One region of the Variovorax sp. YR634 genome, then DNA from elsewhere that is predicted to be linked to it. Evidence: predicted binding sites of a transcription regulator. Region 1 holds the regulator's gene; each other region holds the start of a gene.
The links. Region 1 encodes sigma-54, which starts transcription at its own class of promoters, with help from an activator protein. Its sites were predicted from a motif close to TGGCANGNAANCTGCTTT; they were not measured.
Positions count from the first base shown of each region.

Region 2: a site for sigma-54 is predicted at 1,580-1,597, ahead of BLV60_RS23550 (isopenicillin N synthase family dioxygenase). Genes of this name have one in related genera too.
Region 3: a site for sigma-54 is predicted at 1,360-1,377, ahead of glnA (type I glutamate--ammonia ligase). Genes of this name have one in related genera too.

Region 1 is NZ_FNOL01000004.1:356,879-361,663, forward strand. Features, by position in the region: gene lptA (lipopolysaccharide transport periplasmic protein LptA) at 1-681, shown strand, start outside; gene lptB (LPS export ABC transporter ATP-binding protein) at 678-1,472, shown strand; gene rpoN (RNA polymerase factor sigma-54) at 1,490-3,091, shown strand; gene BLV60_RS10625 (phospholipase D family protein) at 3,102-4,709, shown strand; gene BLV60_RS10630 (LysE family translocator) at 4,717-4,785, opposite strand, start outside.
Region 2 is NZ_FNOL01000016.1:74,096-78,880, reverse strand. Features, by position in the region: gene BLV60_RS23555 (VOC family protein) at 1-240, opposite strand, end outside; gene BLV60_RS23550 (isopenicillin N synthase family dioxygenase) at 546-1,547, opposite strand; gene rutR (HTH-type transcriptional regulator RutR) at 1,754-2,461, shown strand; gene rutF (NADH-dependent FMN reductase RutF) at 2,474-3,028, opposite strand; gene BLV60_RS23535 (malonic semialdehyde reductase) at 3,041-3,643, opposite strand; gene rutD (pyrimidine utilization protein D) at 3,640-4,446, opposite strand; gene rutC (pyrimidine utilization protein C) at 4,452-4,785, opposite strand, start outside.
Region 3 is NZ_FNOL01000001.1:874,021-878,805, reverse strand. Features, by position in the region: gene glnA (type I glutamate--ammonia ligase) at 1-1,314, opposite strand, end outside; gene BLV60_RS04080 (competence/damage-inducible protein A) at 1,461-2,261, opposite strand; gene BLV60_RS04075 (EI24 domain-containing protein) at 2,258-3,148, opposite strand; gene BLV60_RS04070 (sterol desaturase family protein) at 3,199-4,173, opposite strand; gene BLV60_RS04065 (polysaccharide deacetylase family protein) at 4,187-4,785, opposite strand, start outside.

The sequences.
Region 1 (4,785 bases):
CTCCGTCGCATCGGCCGCCTGGCCGCCGGCGCGCTGTTGCTGGCCGGCCTTGCCTCGGGCGCACTGGCCGAAACCGCCGACCGCACCAAGCCGATGAACATCGAGTCGGACTCGATGCGCTACGACGACCTGAAGCAGACCAGCGTGTTCACCGGTAACGTGCTCGTTACGAAGGGCACGATCATCATCCGCGGCGCACGCATGGATGTACGCCAGGACCCCGAGGGCTACCAGTACGGCGTGGTCACGGCGGCACCGGGCAAGCGGGCCTACTACAAGCAGAAACGCAATGCGCCCGACGAGTGGATCGAGGGCGAGTCGGAAGTCATCGAGTACGACAGCCGCGCCGACAACGTCAAGTTCATCCGCAACGCCACCATGCGCCGCCTGCTCGGCGCCACGCCGAACGACGAGAGCCAGGGCGCGCTGATCGTCTACGACCAGAGCAACGACACCTACACGGTCAACGGTTCCACCGTGCCGCCGAACACCGCCGTCAACGCGTCCACCCCGGGCGGGCGCGTCAAGACCATCCTGACCCCCAAGGCCGCCACCGCACCGGCAGCCGGTGCCTCGGCCCCGGCCGGCGCGAAGGCGCCGCCGCCGGCGCCCACGCCCGCACCCGGCAAGGGCCTGCGCCAGAGCACCACGCTCAGTGACCAGGGAGAAACCCGCAAGTGATCGAAACCGCAGGAACGCAGGACGCCAACGGCGCACCGGGCAGCCGCCTGATCGCGCGCGGCCTGAAGAAGAGCTACGGCAGCCGCACGGTCGTGAAAGACGTCTCGCTCGACGTGCAGAAGGGCGAAGTCGTCGGGTTGCTCGGGCCGAACGGCGCGGGCAAGACCACCTCGTTCTACATGATCGTGGGGCTGGTGCGTGCCGACGCGGGCGACATCAGCATCGACGGCGAGCCCATCGCCCACATGCCGATCCATCGCCGCGCCCGCATGGGCCTGAGCTACCTGCCGCAGGAAGCCTCGATCTTCCGCAAGCTCACGGTCGAGGAAAACGTGCGCGCCGTGCTCGAGCTCCAGAGCGAGCCCGACGAGAACGGCAAGATGGCGCCGCTGTCGAAGCAGCACATGGACGAGCGCCTGGCCGAGCTGCTGGCCGACCTGCGCGTCGACCACCTGCGCGATTCGCCCGCGCTCGCGCTGTCGGGCGGCGAGCGCCGCCGCGTCGAAATTGCGCGTGCGCTGGCTACGCAGCCGCGCTTCATCCTGCTGGACGAGCCCTTCGCCGGCATCGACCCGATCGCGGTGATCGAGATCCAGCGGATCATCAGTTTCCTGAAGGAGCGCGGCATCGGCGTGCTCATCACCGACCACAACGTGCGTGAAACGCTGGGCATCTGCGATCACGCTTTCATCATCAGCGACGGGCATGTGCTGGCACAAGGCACACCCTCGGAGATCGTCGACAACGCCGAAGTACGCAGGGTGTACTTGGGCGAACACTTCCGCATGTAAGGGCGGGAGCGGTTCCCATGAAGCAAGGGCTATCCCTTCGCGTCTCGCAGCATCTGGCGTTGACGCCACAGCTGCAGCAGTCGATCAGGCTGCTTCAACTCTCCACGCTCGAACTGAGCCAGGAGGTGGAGCAGATGCTCGACGAGAACCCGTTCCTCGAGCGCACCGCGGAAGAAGCGGCGCGTGAGGAATTCGGGCTCGACACGGCCGATGCGCCGGTGCCGCGCGACGACGGCGGCGATAGCGGCGACGGCGAAAGCGACTTCGCTTCGCCCGCCGCCAGCGCGTCCACTGCTTCCACCGAAACCAGCACAACCACCACGGCCGACACCGACGGCCCCGCTGCCGAAATCACCGAGCGCGAGCCCGACTGGGAAGGCGACGGCACCGTCGACATGGCGCCCGACGACAGCGAATGGGGCAGCGATGCGCCCGCGCGCCAGAACAACCTGGGCGACGACGAACGTGCCGACGCCACCGAACTCGCGCGCAGCCAGGAGTCGCTGCAGTCCTTCCTGCACCGCCAGGCCCTGAGCCTGCGCCTGAACGAGAACGACAGCGCCGCGCTGCGCTTTCTCATCGAATCGCTCAACGACGACGGCTACCTGGAAGACTCGCTGCCCGCACTGGCCTCGGGCCTGGCCGGCGACGACAACGACCAGTTCGACGACCTCGTGCATCACTTTCAGGTGGCGCTCGGCCTGCTGCAGAGCCTGGAGCCGGCCGGCGTCGGCGCGCGCGACCTCGGCGAATGCCTGGGCATCCAGCTGCGCGCCCTGGCCCGCGAGGACGAGACCGACGAGGAAGAGCTGGTTCGCAAGATCGCCATCGCCATCTGCAAGCAGCCGATGGAGCTGCTCGCGCGCCGCGACTTCAAGCGCCTGGCCACGCTCACCCGCAGCAACGAGGAGCTGGTGCGCTCGGCGCTGCAGATCATCGCGCGGCTCGAGCCCAAGCCGGGCCGGCGCTTTGTAGACGTCGAGCGCAACATCGTCATTCCCGACGTGATCGTCACCAAGACGGGCCGCGGCACCAACGTGAAGTTCCGCGTCATGCTGAACCCCGAGGTGATGCCGCGCCTGCGCGTGCACGACATCTATGCCGGCGCGCTCAAGTCGCACAAGGGCGAAGGCAGCCAGGCGCTGTCGCAGCGGCTGCAGGAGGCGCGCTGGTTCATCAAGAACATCCAGCAGCGCTTCGACACCATCCTGCGCGTGAGCAACGCCATCGTCGAGCGGCAGAAGAGCTACTTCGTGCACGGCGAACTCGCGATGCGTCCGCTGGTGCTGCGCGAGATCGCCGACGAGCTGGGCCTGCACGAATCGACCATCTCGCGCGTGACCACCGCCAAGTACATGGCCACGCCCTTCGGCACGGTCGAGCTCAAGTACTTCTTCGGCTCGGCGCTGGGCACCGAAACCGGCGGCAATGCGTCGAGCACCGCGGTGCGCGCGCTGATCAAGCAGTTCGTCAGCTCCGAGAGCATCAAGAAGCCGCTGTCGGACAGCCAGATCTCCGAGATGCTGAAAGAGCAGGGCATCGAGTGCGCGCGCCGCACCGTGGCCAAGTACCGCGAGGCGCTGCGCATCGCGCCCGCCAACCTTCGCAAGGCCCTGTAGAAAGCCACCGATGACTCGTCGCCTGCTGTCGCTTTCGCGTTGTGGGCATTGGGTTTTCGTCATGGCGGCGGTCTTGCTGTTCGCAGGCTGCGCCACATTGCCCGACGAGGCGCCGCGCCCGCCCACCAAGGCCATGGCCGTGTCAGCCGACACCGCGCTCGGCAAGATCGCGCTGGCCTCGCAGCCCGACCCCGACCTGAGCGGCTTTCGCCTCATGCCCGGCGGCGACTTCGCCTTCGACACCCGTATCCAGCTGGCCCGTCGCGCGCAGCGCACGCTCGACGTGCAGTACTACCAGATCGAGAACGACGAAACCGGCCGCTACCTGATGCGCACCCTGCGCGACGCCGCTCAGCGCGGCGTGCGCGTGCGGCTCCTGATGGACGACCTCTACACCTCCGGCGAAGACGAGCTGCTGCTCGGCCTGGCCGCCACGCCCAACGTGGAGCTGCGCCTGTTCAACCCGTTCCCGGCCGGGCGCGGCAGCCTGCTGAAGCGCTTCAGCGCCTCGCTCTTCGACTTCAGCCGCGTGAACCGCCGCATGCACAACAAGCTGTTCATCGCCGATGGCGCGATGGCGGTGGCGGGCGGGCGCAACATCGGCAACCAGTATTTCAGGCGCACGGCGGGCGAGAACTTTCTAGACCTCGACACCTTCGTCACCGGCGCGCTGATCCCGCGGCTGGGCAGCCTGTTCGACCAGTACTGGAACAGCATCTACGTGCGGCCGATCCAGTCGGTGGTGGCCAGCGACCTGTCGCGCGAGGAGCTGCAGAAGCGCTTCGATGTCGCCACCGGCCCCGACACCACGCCACCACCGCCGCCGCCCGCGCCCAACGACCTGCTTGGCTACAGCCCGATGGCGGAAGACCTGAACACCGGCAAGCTCGGACTGATCTGGGCCACCGCAGAGGCCTACGCCGATTCGCCCGAGCGCGTGATCGGCAAGACCGCCTCATACGGCGGCGTGCCGCTGCTGGACGTCGACAGCGTGCGCTACAACGTGGTCGAGCAGATGCGCCGTGCGCGCTCCGAGGTGACCATCGTCTCGCCCTACCTCATTCCGGGCGCCTCGGGGCTGGAGGTGATGCGCGAGATCCGCGGCCGCAACGTGAAGATCAGCGTCGTCACCAATTCGCTGGCCGCCACCGACGAGCCGTTGGTGCACACCGCCTACCGCCGCTACCGGCCCGACATGCTCAAGCTCGGCGCCGACCTCTACGAACTGAGCTCCACGCGCACCCGGCGCAGCGTGCGGCTCGGCCTGTTCGGCACCTCGGTGGGCAGGCTGCACGCCAAGTCGGCGGTGATCGACCGGCGCATTCTTTTCGTCGGCTCGATGAATTTCGATCCGCGCTCGGAGACGCACAACACCGAGATCGGCCTCTTCATCCGCAGCCCCGAGATGGCGCAGCAGGCACTGAAGCTCATCGACGTGCTCAAGCAGCAGGGCGCCTACCGGCTGCGCTTTGCCGAGGGCAGCAACGAGTCGCGCATCGAATGGGTCAGCGACGACGCCGGCAAGCTCACCGTGCTGAGCGAGGAGCCCGACTCCGGCTTCTGGGACCGGACCATGCTCGAGTTGCTGGCGCCGCTGACGCCGGAGAGCCTGTTGTAGCGTCGGCTCAGTTGCCGCGCACGGCCGACCAGATCAGCCGCAGGCCCAGCAGCCCCATCACGCCGCCGGCGGCCCG
Region 2 (4,785 bases), on a different contig from region 1:
GCTGTCGACGTCGATGTTCAGCAGGAACTTGACGCCGCGTGTGTCTGAAAACTCGCTCAGGTGCAGCAGTTCGTAGGCATCGAGTGCGTTGAAGCCAAGGCTCGACTTGCCGGTGTCCAGGCCTCGGAAGATGGGTGAGCGGATCGCTTCGATCTCTTTGAAACCGAATACTCGCTGGTAGAAGCCGCTGAGTGCGACTACGTCTTTTGCGAAGACGTTGACGTAGGAGAGGCGGGCCATGTCAGTTGCTCATTGGGCGTTTGCTGTTGTTCTTGTTCGGGGCGTGTGCGAATGACACCGGGTACTCCCCTCCGCGAATGTCCCCCGCCTTCGGCTCCTCCTTTATTTCGCTGCGGGGAGCACCCGGTGCCATTCGCACATGGACGCGGCTCTCATGCTGGCGGTTCGACCGCAGCGCCTGACGATCACGTCGATGGGGTACCTTGCGCAGCGAAATAAAGGAGGAGGCCGAAGGCCGGGGGACATTCGCGGAGCAAGGTACCCCGTCGGCGTGATCGCACCCCGAAGAACAGCAGGCAGTCATCTCAAGCCATCGCCTTCGTGCCACCAAAGGTCGTCTGCTTGACGAACTTCGAGGTTAGGTGGTCCCCAGAAGAAATCGGCGCGTACTTCGCCGACTCCCCGGGCGCGAGGCAGCTAGGCAGGCACTCGACCATCGCGTCGTAGTTCGGCTGATGGAAGAACACCAGCGATTGCCGGCGATTGGTGCTCGCGATCTCGAAAGGCGGATTGATCACGCGGTGCAGCGTGGACACCCACTGGTCGTTGGTCCACTGCATCATGAGGTCGGCGATGTTGACCACCAGGCCACCCTCGACCTGCGGCACGTCCACCCACTGGCCGGCTTTGTTGAACACCTGCAGGCCCTTGTCGTCGGGCAGCACGATGGTGAGGCTGCCGTAGTCGCTGTGCGCGCCCGCACGCAGCTGGCCGGGCAGCGGTTGCTCGCGCTGCGGCGGATAGCTCAGCACGCGGAACATGCTGATGTGCTTGTCGATCTTGTCGTCGAAGAAGGTCTCGGGCAGCGACAGGCCGAGCGCAAAGACACGCATCAGCGAGCGCGAGAGATCGCTCATCGCCTCGAAGTAGCCTTCGTAGGCTTCGCGGAAGCCTTCGATGGGCGGCCAGCTGTTGGGCTCGAAGTGCGGGCCGGCGGCGGGGCCGCGGTGGTAGTCGTCTTGCGGCACGTTCGACGGGCCGATAGAGAAAGATTCCTTCAGGTCGCCGGGGGCTGCTTCTTCGAGGCTGTACGAGAGCCCTTCCTCGCCCACCGCGCTGTAGCCGCGCACCGCGTCTTCGCGCGGGCGGTCGACCTTGCGCTTTTCGCCCAATGGCATGTCGAAGAACTTGCGCGAGAGCGACGACACGCGCGAGATCAGCTCGGGCGCAATGCCGTGGTTCGTGATGACGAGAAAGCCGATGCTGCGGCAGGCCTCGTCGACCTTCTTCGCGACCTCGGCCTTGCCTTCGGCGGTGCCCGCGAAGTAGGGCGCTAGATCGATGATGGGGACGGACAGCAGGGTCATGGCAGGTTCCTCATGCTTGGCATGCCTTTCGCCATGCAACGTCTGTGCCAGTTGGACCAAATGGACAAAACGCATCCGTCGCGTCAGCATGGTGCGCAACGACGCGCTGCGAAGGCGGCTGCGGCGCAAGGCGATGCACCACGGCCTTACAGTGGTGCGCTGTGTTGCCTGCCGATTCATCAACGAACGAACAAGAGCGAGGGAAGATGCCGAAGACCAAAGCGCTGGCCGCCAGTGCCAGCAAAGAGAAGAGCCCGGCGCGCAAGCGCGCAAAACCCGCGGTGCGCAGCGCGTCCGCGGTGAGCCGCCGGCTGCGCCAGATCGAGGACAAGCGCAGCGCGATCCTCGGTGCGGCGCTGGGGCTGTTCTCCCGCTTCGGCCTGCACGGCACGTCGATTGACCAGGTGGCGGCACGCGCCGATGTATCGAAGAGCAACCTGCTCTATTACTTCGCGAACAAGGAAGAGCTCTACGTCAACGTGCTGCGCGATCTGCTCGCGCTGTGGCTCGAGCCACTGCGCGGCTTCAGTGCCGAGCAGGACCCTGGCGAGGCCATCGGCGACTACATCCGCCGCAAGCTCGTGGTCTCGCGCGACCGGCCCGATGCATCACGGCTCTTCTGCCTGGAAATGATCCAGGGCGCGCCGCTGCTGCGCGACGAGCTCGACCGCGAACTGCGTACGCTGGTGGAGAAAAAGTCGGAGGTGATTCGCGCGTGGGTCGAAGCGGGAAAGCTGGCGCCCGTCGATCCGCATCACCTGATCTTCGCGCTGTGGGCGGTGACGCAGCACTACGCGGACTTCGGCGTGCAGGTGCAGGCGCTGTCGGGGCATACGCTGGACGATGAGGCGTTCTTCGAGAAGACCGTCGAGAACGTGCAGCGCATCTTTCTTCAAGGCATCACGCCGCGCTGATTCGGGAGGAGGTCAGTGCGGCGGCGCCGCGATCTCGTGATAGCGCCGGTCGAAGTAGATCAAGCCCTGCGTCGCACCACCGATGACAATGGCCACCGCTTCGCAGAACAGCACGTCGTGCGTGCCCGCGCTCGTCGCATGCACCACGCGGCAGTCGAAGGACACGGCTGCGTCGTCGAGCATCGGCGAGCCGGTGGTCTTGCGGCTCCAGTTGCCGGCGGCGAAGCGCTCGTCCATCGGCGTCTTGCCGCCGAACAATGCGGACAGCGACTGGTGCCCCGCGGCCAGCACGTTCACGCACAGCACGCCATTGGTCTTGAACGCCGGGTACACCGAGGCCGAACGGTTCAGGCACACCAGCAGCGTCGGGGGCTCGTCTGTCACGCTGCACACGGCCGATGCCGTAAAGCCGGCGCGGCCCGCGGGGCCGTCGGTGGTGATGATGTTCACCGCCGCGCCCAGCCGCGCCATCGCGTTGCGGTAGTCGGCCTTCTCCAGGCTCGGCAGCAGGCCGGCGGGGTTCGATGACGATGAAGCAGCGTGGGAGGCCATGGCATTCAGCAGCATGTGGTGAGTCCTTCAGGCCAGCACGCAGGCCTCGTCGAAGGGCAGCCGCGGCAGGCGGCCGAACACCTTCGACGCATCGCCGTGGCCCAGGTTGATGAGGAAGTTGACGGTCCAGTCGGTGCCTTCGAAGAAGGCAGCGTCGACCTTCGCCTTGTCGAAGCCCGACATCGGGCCTGCATCGAGGCCGACCGCGCGCGCTGCGAGCAGCAGGTAGCCCGCCTGCAGGCTGGCATTGCGAAAGGCGGTCTCGTGCGCGGCCTCGGGGCTGCCGGTGAACCAGCTGCGCGCATCGGCATGCGGGAACAGCGTGGGCAGCTTGTCGTAGAACTTGCGGTCCCACGCGGCGATGACCGTGACCGGTGCGGCCATGGTCTTGTCGAGGTTGCCCTTGGAGAGCGAGGGTGCGAGGCGCTGCTTGCCTTCGGGCGTGCGCACGAAGACGAAGCGCGCGGGCGTGCAGTTGGCCGATGTGGGGCCGAGGCTCGCCAGCGCGTAGATCTGCTGCAGCTGTGCGTCGGTGACGGGTTCGTCGGTCCAGCCGTTGTGGGTGCGCGCGCCGGTGAAGAGCAGCGACAGCGCGGCGTCGTCGAGTGTGGATGCAAGAGTTGTGGTCATGCTGGAACGGCGGATGCGCTGACCCGCGAGAGAAAGTCGAGCAGGCTGCGGTTGAAGGCTTCGGCCTCGGTCACGCTGTGGGCATGGCCGCCGTGCGGCATGAAGTCGAGCGTGACGTCGCTCAGGCCATCGGCCAGGCGCTGCGAGCAGGTCCAGGGCACGAGCGTGTCGTCTTTCGCCGCGGCGATGAGTGTGGGTGCGGTGATGTCGGCAAGGCGAGCGTCGATGTCGAAGGCGCGCAGGGCAGCGATGCGCGCACGCATGTTGGCCTCGCCCGGAAAGTGCGCGAAGGCGTGGTCGACTTCGTCGGTCACGCGCTGTGCGTGTTCGGCGGCCCAGGCTGCGGGGTACAGGAAGATCGGCTGCGCTTCCACGTACGCGCGCGGGCCGCAGGCGCCGAGCAACGCAAGTCGCGCATCGAAGCAGCGCGCCGAATGCGGGTTGGGCTTCGACCACGCGTTGATGAGCACGAGGCTCGCAATGCGCGAAGGCGCGTCGAGCGCTAGCTGCAGACCCACGAGGCCGCCGAGTGCATGGCCCGCGAAGTGGCACTGCGAAGTGTTCGTGGCGTCGAGGATTTCGAGCACGTCCTTCGCCATGTCTTCGATGGCATACGCCGCTGGCAATGCGGCAGGGCTGCGGCCGGTGCCGCGCTGGTCGTACGCAATGACGCGGTGCCCGGCGGCAACCAGCGCGCCGAGCTGCGGCTGCCAGAACCCGGCCGAGCCACCGAGGCCCGACGACAGCAGCACGGTGGCTGCGGCATCGGACGGCCCGTGCACTTCGTAGTGCAGCGACGGCATGTGCTTCAGCCCTTCTTGCCGACGTGCGCGATCGAGGCGATCTCGACCAGGGCATCGGGCTTCACCAGGCCGCACTGGATGCAGTAGCGCGCGGGCTTGGTGCCGGGAAAGAACTCGGCATACACCGTGTTGATCTTCCCGTAGTCGGCCCAGTCCTTGATCATGATCTGGTTGAAGGTCACGTCGTCCATGGTGCCGCCCGCTGCCTCGACCACGCCCTGGATGATGGTGAGCACGTGACGAGCCTGCGCGGCCGCGTCGCCCACGTGGACCACGTTGTTGTCCTTGTCGAAGGGCAGCGTGCCCGACACATAGAGCACGCCGTCGGCGAGCGTGCCG
Region 3 (4,785 bases), on a different contig from region 1:
GGTGAACACGCCGCCCTTGGTCAGGAACGCACGGTCCTTGTCCAGGTATTCCAGGGCTTGGTCGAGGCTGTGGCAGACGGTCGGGATCAGCGCGTCTTCTTCCGGCGGCAGGTGGTACAGGTCCTTGCTGGCGGCTTCGCCCGGATGGATCTTGTTTTCCACGCCGTCGAGACCGGCCATCAGCAGCGCAGCGAAGCCGAGGTACGGGTTCATCAGCGGATCGGGGAAGCGCGCTTCGACGCGGCGGCCCTTCGGGTTGGCCACGAACGGGATGCGGATCGAGGCCGAGCGGTTCTTGGCCGAGTAGGCCAGCTTCACCGGGGCTTCGAAGCCGGGCACCAAGCGCTTGTAGCTGTTGGTGCCGGGGTTCGTGATGGCGTTCAGGGCACGGGCGTGCTTGATGATGCCGCCGATGTAGTGCAGGGCGAAGTCCGACAAGCCTGCATAGCCGTCGCCAGCGAACAGGTTCTTGCCGTCCTTCCAGACCGACTGGTGCACGTGCATGCCGGAGCCGTTGTCGCCGACGATGGGCTTGGGCATGAAGGTGGCGGTCTTGCCGTAGGCGTGGGCCACGTTGTGGATCACGTACTTCTGCAGCTGGACCCAGTCGGCGCGCTGGACCAGCGTGCTGAACTTGGTGCCAAGTTCCATCTGGCCGGCGTTGGCCACTTCATGGTGATGCACTTCGACCGGGATGCCGAGCGATTCGAGCACCAGGCACATTTCCGAGCGCATGTCCTGGAAGCTGTCGACCGGGGGAACCGGGAAATAGCCGCCCTTGACTGCCGGACGATGGCCGGTGTTGCCGTGCTCGTATTCCTTGTCGGTGTTCCACGAGGCTTCTTCGGAGTCGATCTTCACGAAGCAGCCCGACATGTCGTTCTTCCAGCGAACGCCGTCGAAGACGAAGAATTCGGGTTCCGGACCGAAGAAGGCGGTGTCGCCCAGGCCCGAAGCCTTCATGTATGCCTCGGCGCGCTTGGCGAGCGAACGCGGATCGCGCTCGTAGGCCTTGCCGTCGGCGGGGTCGATCACGTCGCAGGTCAGGATCAGCGTCGTTTCTTCGAAGAAGGGGTCGATGTTGGCGGTGTTCGGGTCGGGCATGAGCTGCATGTCCGAAGCTTCGATCCCCTTCCAGCCAGCGATGGACGAGCCGTCGAATGCGTGGCCCGAGGTGAATTTGTCTTCATCGAAAGCCGAGACCGGCACGGTCACGTGCTGCTCTTTGCCACGGGTGTCGGTGAAGCGGAAGTCGACGAACTTGACCTCGTTTTCCTTGACGAGCTTGAGTACATCGGCGACGGTCTTTGCCATCAGTTTCTCCTGAGTTGGATGGTGGTTAGGAATACAGGGACGAGGGATGCAGTTTCTGTGCCATTGTCACCTCACTCGATGAGGCTTTAGTGGCCGCCGCAAACCCCAAATGAACGCGGAATTTCACCAAAATGGTGCGCTCAGCATTAACGCACCAATTCTGGACCAAGCTTGGCATCAAAGGTGTGCAACCCTTCGATCAGCTGGACATAGGCGGCATCGAGCCGGCCGGGGTCACCCTTGACGCCCAGCTCGATGTGGCGGCCGTATTCGGGGTGATCGACGCTCGGCAGGCTGAACACCTTGATGCCGGCGTGGGTGGCCTCGATGGCCTGCATGAGCGGCGTCAGCGTGGCTTCCATGGCACCGAAAACGATCACCGACTTCTCGGCGACGGCATTGCGGGTAAACAGTTCGGCGTAACGGCCGTCGAGCACGGACTCGATCATCGGCCAGGCCATGACGGGGAAGCCCGGCACGAAGTGCACGTCGCCGACGCTGAAGCCGGGGATCTTGTTGTACGGGTTGTAGATGAGCGCGGCGCCCTGCGGAAACACGCCCATGTTGAGCCGGTGCACGTTGTCGGACCGGTCGGGCTCGTAGGGCACGCCCTGCTCACGCGCGGTGTCCTGCATGCGCTCGCGGATCAGCAGTTCGGCCTCGGGGTGCAGCGCCAGCGGCACGCCCAGCGCCTTGGCGGCGCACTGGCGGGTGTGGTCGTCGGGCGTGGCGCCAATGCCACCGGTCGAGAAGACGATGTCGCCCGAGGCGAAGGCGCGCGCCAGCGCGGCCGTGATGCGCGCCGGTTCGTCGCCCACGTATTCGGCCCAGCTCAGCTGCAGCCCGCGCGCGGCGAGCAACTCGATGACCTTGGCCATGTGCTTGTCGGCCCGCTTGCCAGAAAGGATCTCGTCACCGACGACGATGAGACCGAATGCGCGTGTCATGGTGAACCCCATTGGGAAAGAGCGGCCTTGCTAGCCTCTTCGGCTTCGAGCGCCGGTGTTGTGCCGTTGGCGGCCGATGCCTCGGCCACAGCGCGCTGGGCACGCAGCCGCGCGAGCGCGTCGAGGCAGTAGTGAGCGAACCAGAGCGCCGAAAAGGCGAAGACCAGTGTGTAGATCCAGATGGCGATCGGCACCAGCACGAAGAAGGCGGCGGCGAACAGCAGGCCCGATGCCCAGACGATGCTGGGCGCCGCGCCCAGGTAGCCGCACAGCACGCCGATGCACAGCAGCGGCAGCCGGTGCGCGCGCAGCAGCGCGGCGCGCTCCTCGGGGCTGGCGTGCTCGGCCAGCGCATCGAAGCTCATCACGCGGTAGGTGAGCCAGCCCCAGATCAGCGGCGGCAGGATCAGCACCAGCGGCGGAATGAGCCACAGCGGCATCGACACCACAAGAGCGATCAGCGCCAGGATGGTGACGCCGAGCGAACGCGCGACGCTGCCGAAGAACGAAGCGCCCTTTTTCTGCTCGAGCGAGGGAAAGCGCCGCTCGCCCACGAGCTTGGTCAGCGCAGGCGCCATGAAGCCGGCCACGATCAGCAGGCAGACCACCACGATCAGCGGCGTGGCGGCGAACACCACGACCAGGGACGCCAGCGCGAAAGTGACGTCACCCGAGAAAAGACGGCCGATCCACGCCCAGAAGCTCGACAGCAGCGGCCAGGCATCGAGTGCGCCGCGTGTCCAGGTCACGGCGGAGTCCCAGTAGAAATATCCGAGCCCCGCGGCCAGCACCACCATCAACCCCAGAGGAAGCAGCGACAGCACGATCACGCGCGGCAGCATGCAATAGGCGACCGCGCGCCAGAAGGAGTCGAGGAGCAGGCGCATTGAGCACCGAGGATAACGCCTCGGACGAGCCGTTCAGGGGCCGGAGCCCCTCAACCGCGACCGACCATTCGCTTCAGGCCGAGCCACTGCTGGGCCCAGAAACCGCGCCCGTATTCGCGCACGCGGCCGTCGGCGCTGGGTTCGACCTGGTCGCGGATGCCGGTCGGGTCGTAGCGGTTCTCGAAGTTGGCGGTGCGAAACAGCATGTCCCACCAAGGCAGCAGCACGCCGAAGTTGTGGCCGCCGAGCGTGCTCCTGCCGTTCGATTCGTGCCCCAGCCCGATGCTGTGGTGCAGCCGGTGGAAACGCGGGCTGATCCACAGCCGCTCGCCGATGGCGCCGAAGCTCAGCCGCAGGTTGGCGTGCTGCAGGCTTTCGCTGAGCTGCGTGAAGGCGACAAAGGCAATGAACTGCCCCGGCGCGACGCCGATCAGCTGCGCCACGATGACGATCAGCGTGTCGTGGACGATGTCGTCGAGCAGGTGATTGCGGTCGTCGCTCCACATCGTCATCTGGCGCTGCGAGTGGTGCAGCGAGTGCAGGCCCCACCACCAGTTGAACTGGTGCTGGCCGCGGTGGATCCAGTAGCCGACGAAGTCGAGCACCACCAGGTAAATGGCGAAGGCGACCACCGGCACGTCGGTCACGCCGGGCCACACTTCGTCGAGGTGGAAAGTGCCCCACCCCGCCGTGCGCAGGCTGCCCATCGCATCGTCGAAGAAGGGCTGCAGCGTGAAGAAGATCGCCAGCCGGAACAGGCCGAGCCGGTGAATCAGCGTGTAGAGCATGTCGATGCGGATCGCGTGGCGGTCGACCACCGGCTCCACCGATCGCCAGCGCTGCAGCGGCCCGATGATCGCCAGCAGCACCAGGATCTGGATGACGCCGACCAGCAGCCAGCCGGTCGCGTCGAAGGCATCCTCGGTCCAGCCGCCGAGGCCGACGGCGTAGACCAGCGGCTGCACGGCGGCCTCGAAGAACCAGCCCTGCATGGCGGAAAAAGCGTCTGTCAGCCAATCGATCACGGCGAAAACTCGTTCAGGGGTGAGATGCAATCCAGGCGCGGAAGTCCGGGTGCTGGCGCAGCGTCTGGAAGCAGAAGCCCTTGGCCTTGAGCCCGACGATCAGCGGCTCGAGGTTGGCCGGAGCCCATGGGTCCTTGCGCGACCAGATGCCCAGGTGCGCGAGCAGGATGTCGCCGGGGCGAATGGTGTCGAGCGCCTGAGTCAGCAGCTTGGCGTTGCTGAATTTCTCGCTCGGCAGCTCGTCGCCGAGGAAGCCGGCGGGCGCCCAGCCGACGTACTTGTAGCCACAGCCTTCGGCGGCGGCCAGCAGCGCGGGCGAGGTCTTGCCGCCCGGCGCGCGGTACAGCGGCAGCGGCTTCTTGCCGGTGATGGCGGCCAGCCGGTCGGACGACTTGCGGATGTTGGCGCAGTACTCGGCCGCGCTCCAGGTCGATTCCTTGCCGTCCTGCGGGCCGGCCGAGGGCTTGATGCGGAAGCTCGGCGGCGTGCCCTTGACGTCGGCGCGCCAGTACGCGTGGTCGTAGGTGTGCGATCCGAACTCGTTGCCTTCGGCCGCCCTCGCCTTCCACCAGGGCGCCCAGTGGTCGTCGAGGCTGTCGCCGTCGGTCTGGG